Prosthecodimorpha staleyi: one gene and its partner. The protein of the gene in region 1 interacts with the protein of each later gene in a pairwise test. Links are inferred from orthologs where the notes say so. Each region holds a gene or a part of one and is shown in the gene's direction. Other genes may lie near its edges.

The links.
Region 2: the proteins of grpE (region 1) and KL771_RS24390 interact in binary tests that used the Escherichia coli proteins (3 or more experiments, as listed by UniProt). The link is inferred for Prosthecodimorpha staleyi from one-to-one orthologs.

What each region holds. Positions count from the first base shown.
Region 1 is NZ_JAHHZF010000008.1:196,925-200,032, reverse strand. The notes cover bases 1-2,793. They hold grpE (nucleotide exchange factor GrpE), read left to right. Parts: upstream 1-980; coding sequence 981-1,607; downstream 1,608-2,793. Other genes in these bases: KL771_RS17255 (hypothetical protein), read right to left, coding at 1,653-2,793; trxA (thioredoxin), read left to right, coding at 503-826; addA (double-strand break repair helicase AddA), read left to right, coding at 1-392. Also shown: more of KL771_RS17255, read right to left, coding at 2,794-3,029. UniProt on the Escherichia coli protein: Participates actively in the response to hyperosmotic and heat shock by preventing the aggregation of stress-denatured proteins, in association with DnaK and GrpE. It is the nucleotide exchange factor for DnaK and may function as a thermosensor.
Region 2 is NZ_JAHHZF010000014.1:104,230-107,382, reverse strand. What follows is about bases 209-3,046. They hold KL771_RS24390 (Nramp family divalent metal transporter), read left to right. Parts: upstream 209-889; coding sequence 890-2,203; downstream 2,204-3,046. Other genes in these bases: KL771_RS24385 (hypothetical protein), read left to right, coding at 2,264-3,046. Outside these bases: more of KL771_RS24385, read left to right, coding at 3,047-3,153. UniProt on the Escherichia coli protein: H(+)-stimulated, divalent metal cation uptake system. Involved in manganese and iron uptake. Can also transport cadmium, cobalt, zinc and to a lesser extent nickel and copper. Involved in response to reactive oxygen.

The sequences.
Region 1 (3,108 bases):
GCCGGCTGGTCGACGAGGTCCTGCGCGTGATCGAGGACCAGGCCTTCGCGGCCCTGTTCGCGCCCGGCTCGCGTGCCGAGGTGGCCATTGCCGGCGAGATCGCCCTCGCCGACGGCACGCGCCGCGCCGTCTCGGGCCAGATCGACCGGCTCGCCGTCTCGGCGACGGATGTCGTCGTGCTCGACTACAAGACCAACCGCAACCCGCCCTCCGACGCGGCCGGCACGCCGCGCGACTATCTCGCCCAGATGGCCGTCTATCGGCGCGTGCTCGCCGACATCTTCCCCGGCCGGCGCATCCGCTGCGCGATCCTGTGGACCGCCCGCCCGGCGATCGTCGAGCTCGATCCGGCGGCGCTCGACGCCATGGCGGCCAGCCTCTCCTTTTCGTGACGGGAGGCTTTTGGCGCGGTCTTCTTGACGCTACCCGACCCGGTTCCTACCTTGGTCCATCCGATGCATACTTGCGGCGCGCGAAGCGCCCGTTCCGAAAGGCCTTTCCCATGGCGTCCGAGAAAGTCACCGATTCGTCGTTCGAAGCCGACGTGCTCAAGTCCTCCGAGCCCGTGCTGGTCGACTTCTGGGCCGAATGGTGCGGCCCGTGCCGCATGATCGCCCCGGCGCTCGAGGAGATCTCGACCGAGATGTCCGGCAGCGTGAAGATCGCCAAGCTCAATATCGACGACAACCAGCGCATCGCGCAGGTCTATGGCGTGCGCTCGATCCCGACCCTGATCCTGTTCCGCGACGGCAAGCCGGCCGCGAACCTGGTCGGCGCCTATCCGAAGAACAAGATGGTGGAATGGATCAAGACCAACATCGCCTGATCCGCCGCCCTTCGGCACCGTCATCCGTCGCAACGCCCCGGCCCCGGCCGGGGCGTTTGCGTATCGGCCTACGGATGGCTTGATTTCGCCGCTGCGAAACCTCAAATGCACGGCCGGAACCGAACCCGAATCCGGCCTGTTGATTGAGGACGCCATGAGCGACGAAACCCGTTCGAACACCACCGCGGCGGATCAGACCGAAGCGGCGGCCGCGGGCGCGCCGACGCCCGACGCCGCTCCCGCCGAGACCGCCTCCCCCGATCCGACCGAACAGCTGCGCGCCGAACATGCCGAGATGAAGGATCGCCTGCTCCGTACGCTGGCCGAGATGGAAAATCTGCGCCGGCGCACCGAGAAGGAGATCAAGGACGCGCGCGAATACGCCATCACGGCCTTCGCCCGCGATCTTCTCGGCGTCTCCGACAACCTGACCCGCGCGGTCGGCGCCCTGCCGGCCGAGGCGCGCGCGGCGGCCGAGGCCGCCGTCACGTCCCTGATCGAGGGCGTCGAACTGACCGGCCGCGAACTCGCCAAGGCGATGGAGAAGCACGGCGTGCGCCGCATCGAGCCGATGGGCGGCCGCTTCGACCCGAACCTGCATCAGGCGATGTTCGAGATTCCGAATGCGGAAGTCCCGTCCGGGACCGTGCTGCAGGTGCTGCAGGACGGCTACGTGCTCGGCGACCGCGTGCTCCGCCCGGCCCTGGTCGGCGTCGCCAAGGGCGGCCCGAAGGCCCCCGCAGCGCCCGCCGAGCCGGCCGGCGTCGACCGCACGGTCTGATCCGAAGGGTGGTCTGAATGGATCAGGGCGACCCCGCTGCCGGCCTCAGCGCCGCGGCAGGGTCGTCTCGGAACGGCTGCCGTCGCGGAATTCGAGCCGGACGGTCACCGAGCGGGTCGTCGGCGGGATCTTGAAATAGGGCGTCGCGCTCGGCGGCAGCGAGAACGGATCCTTTGGGTCGCAGGGCGGCAGCGGAATGGCCTTGTCGACCGGCTCGCTGTCGAGGCCATAGGTGGCCTTGGCGATGGTGCAGCGATAGGTCATCAGGTGGGTCGTGTAGAGGGTCAGGCCGGTCCCCTCGCGGTAGGCCACCCACGAGCCCTTGGTCATCTCCAGGGCCTGCCGCTGCTGACCGACCAGGGCCGACATCGGATCGAACGGAATCCGGAACGGCCCGACTGCGCTGCCGCGCAAGTCCTGGTAGGCGACCTCGATCACCTGCGGCTCGGCGCCGGGGATGACCGAGATGGTCGTGTTCGGGCTCGGCCGGCCGGTGCGCTGGTCGATGCCGACGGCCGGTCCCGCCTGGACCATCGGTCCCGCCTCGCCGAGCCGGTAGGAGAAGCCGGTCGCCGGCTCGGGCAATTGCACATAGACGGACCAGTCGGCATTCGAGCGCGTGAAGATCGCGCGCGGCTCGCTCGGCATGTTGATCAGCGCCGTCTCCAGCACGCCGCGGCGGCGGCGCGCCTTGTCGAGCCAGTCGGCCAGCATGGAGAGGTCCAGGAACCGGTTCTTCAGCAGGCCGGCTTCCTCGGCCTGCAGGAAGCGGTTGAGCGCGTCGCGCTCGCGCCGCTTCTCGCCGATGGTCTGGCTGCCGAGCCGGGATTCGGAGAACTCGTCGGCATAGAGATACCAGCCCGGCCCGTAATCGGGATTCATGGCCATGAAGGCCTCGATCCGGCGGCGGCGGTCGCCATCCTCGGCGAGCGTCGCGGCGACCAGTTCGAAGGCCGGGGCGCGATTGCGATCGGCCAGCGTGGCGAAGACCTGGCGGGCGCCCGAACGGCCGTCCTGGACCAGCACCAGGGCGGCGAGCCGGCTCCAGGGATCGACCGCATCGAGGTCGAGCCCGGCGACCTTCAGATAGGCCCGGCGCGCCTCGACGGCATCGCCGCGCATCTCCGCCGTGCGGGCATTGTGATACCATTCCGGAGCGTTGCGCGGCTCGGGCACCGGTCCGGTCGCCGCCAGGGCCGCGAAACGGCGGGCCATGTCCTCGATCGAGACCGTCGCGGCCGGCGATACCGAGGCAAGCTTCGAGGTATCGGCCGCACCGGGTCCGGCAGCGACGCGCAGGGCCGGCTCCGGCGCGGCGATCGGCGGAAGGGCATCGGCGTCGATATCCTCCGGTGGCAGGCGCGGCGGCGCGACCGCGGCCAGGATCTCGCCGGTCGCGGTCTGGCCGACATGGGTCGGCACGGTGGGCGCCGCCGAGGCGGCAACACGGGCAAACCGACCGGCGTGCGGAGGAAGGACTTCGGACGGACGTTCGCTGAAC
Region 2 (3,153 bases), on another replicon or contig:
GGGATGCCTGCAAGGCCGGACATGACGCCCGATCGCGGGAGCGGCCGATCGGCGGGGCGAACAACGTCCTTAAGTTCACTGGCCGGACCATGACCGAGGTTTTCGGCAAGAGTACGGCCGGTCCCGGCCACGCATTCGCCATGAAGAAGGCCGGTCCAGGACCCGCCGGCCCCGCCCGCAACGGCGCCGACGACTTCCGACAACTCAATCACGACTCCGGCGTCCATCGGCATTGCGCCGGGCGCCCGGCCTGCCGGTCGAAATCCAGGACCCGGAATCGATTCGGATTCCGGTATCGTCCGAAACCGGAGCTGACCCCGTTCGGCCACGATGCGACGGCTTCGCAACCCCGCCATGCCGGCGCCCGCCCGGCCGGCCTGCGGTGAATCCACGCCCATCCGATCCCCCTCGGCACGGCCGCTCTGCGACGCCTCGTGCCAACCGGTCTTCCGACTGCCGCACCCCGGTCGTCTCGTGCCGCCGATCCGCCTCCCCGTCGCTTCCGCCTCGTTTCGAGCCGGATGGACGGCGGGGAATGCCTTCGGCCGGCTTCGGCCACCGGATAGAACGCCCGCGCCATACGGAATTTCCATCAGGCACGCTCGTGGCGCTTTGTGTCCGAATAGCGGCATTTGCAGGCGTCGACACTAGCCGGCAAGTCATTGAAAAACGGTGTTGCAGGCCAGTCACAAAGACGGCGGCGACGCTCTGTCCACCAAGCCGGAAGGGCAATCGCGACACCACTGCCTGCGGACGTTGCGAAGCGGCACCCCAATGCCGCAACAGTTTTTATTGCGAATGAGTTGCAAATGCATTAGCCTCTTCCTCCATCGCATCATGCCGAACCTCGCCGCCCCGCGAAGGCCGACATCCGGAAAAGAGAGACAGCATGGCCTGGAGAGAAGAGCGCGGAACGCCGTCGCTGATCGAGGTGCATGGCACCATCGCGGTCCCGAATACGGGCTCGAACCTCCGGAAGGCCGTCGCCTTCGTCGGACCGGGCTATCTGGTCGCCGTCGGCTACATGGATCCGGGCAACTGGGCGACCTCGATCGCCGGCGGATCGAAGTTCGGCTATGCGCTGCTGACGGTGGCGCTTCTCTCCAACATCATGGCCATCGTGCTGCAGTCCCTCTGCGCGCGTCTCGCCGTCGGCACCGGACGCGATCTTGCGCAGGCCTGCCGCGACGCCTATCCGCGCTGGCTGAGCGGCCCGCTCTGGCTGCTCGCCGAACTCGCCATCTGCGCCACGGACCTGGCCGAGGTGATCGGCACCGCGATCGGCCTCAATCTGCTGTTCGGCATCCCGCTCGAGATCGGCGTGGTGCTGACGGCGCTCGACGTGTTCCTGATCCTCTATCTGCAGGTGCTCGGCTTCCGTTGGGTGGAAGCCTTCATCATTGCCCTGCTGGGGATCATCGCGGCCTGCTTTGCGGTACAGATCGCCATGGTGCAGCCCAACCTCGGCGACATCATTCGCGGCTTCGCGCCGACGACGCGCATCGTGACCGATCCGGACATGCTCTATCTGGCGCTCGGCATCATCGGTGCGACCGTGATGCCGCACAATCTCTATCTTCATTCCGGCATCGTTGGCACGCGCAAGTTCGGCGATGGCCTGGCCGAGAAGCGGCAGGCACTGCGCTACATCACGATCGATTCCACCGTCGCGCTGATGTTCGCACTGACCATCAATGCATCGATCCTGATCCTGGCCGCCGGCTCCTTCCACGCCACCGGCCGCAGCGAGGTCGCCGAACTCGGCGACGCGCATTCGCTGCTGGCGCCGCTCCTCGGCAGCAGCATGGCACCGACGCTGTTCGCCATCGCCCTCCTCTGCTGCGGCCTCAACTCGACGGTCACGGCAACGCTGGCCGGCCAGATCGTGATGGAAGGCTTCCTGCGCATCCAGCTGCCGCAATGGCTGCGCCGCCTGGTCACACGGTCGCTCGCCATTCTGCCGGCGGCCGGCGTCACGATCGCCTATGGCGAGGCCGGGACGGGCAAGCTCCTGATCCTCAGTCAGGTGATCCTCAGCCTGCAGCTTCCCTTCGCGGTCGTGCCACTGGTCCTGTTCACCGCCGACCGGGCCAAGATGGGTGCGCTGGTCGCCCCCCGGTGGCTGTCGGTGTCCGCCGGGGTGATCGCCGCGGTGATCATCGCCCTGAACATCAAGCTGATCATCGACTTCGTCTTCGGCTGACTTGGCCTGCGGGCTTGGTGATATCCTCGCCCGGAGAGATTCGGGGAAGGATCGGCGCCCGTGGCGGCCCTGCTGCAGGACCCTTTGAAGCAGATCGAGGCCGAGCGGGCCTATGCGGCGACGAGCGTCTTCACGCTCGCCGCATGGGGTTTCGTGGCCGTGATGGCCGTGCTGACGGGGTTCGCCGCCTGGCAATATGCGCCGCAGCGCCCGGCCACGGCCAGCCGCCAGGACGGGCCCGAGAATACCGGCACGATCGGCACACCGGTCAACCCGCAGTTCCATGGTCGCACGCGGCCGAGTGCGGGCGGCGGCGGAGACCCGATCGCGCTGGCCGGCGAAGTCGAAATGCTGCGCCAGGAGGTGCTCGATCTGCGCCGTCTGGTCGGCAGGGCCGACCAGAAGTTCGATCTCCTCAGCCAGCGCGTCACTCTGCTCGAGGACCAGGCGACCATTCTGACCGCCGGCCTGACCTCCGTCGCCCGCCGGCCAGTCCCCGACGCCGCCAGGGCGCCGGAGGGTGCCGCCGCGGCGCCGGCGACCTCAGACATCCGGCCCGACCCTTCCAGGCCGCCGGCGCCGGGACGCCATCCGGCCTCGGACCCGGGTCTGACGCGTGTCGATCCTCGACCCGGCGACATCAAGCCGGGCGAGTTCCGCCCGTCGCTCCCGGCAGGCCCGTCAGCCGCGACCTTGCCCGCCAGCGGTGGCCCGCCGGCGTCCGGCAATGGCGCCTCGACGGCCGCGCCGACGCCGGTGCCGGCCCTGCCGCCCGCCCCGCAGGGCCAGGGCGGTGCCCCGCAGGCAGCTCTTCCGGCGCCCGCCGCGCCATCCGCATCCGCCGCGCCGGGGCGGATCACCGCCAATCCCTCCATCACGATCGGCGTTCGGTCGGACCAGGCACCCGATCCCGGCGGCCGTGCGCCGGAGACCACCGGCACCGTCCCGAC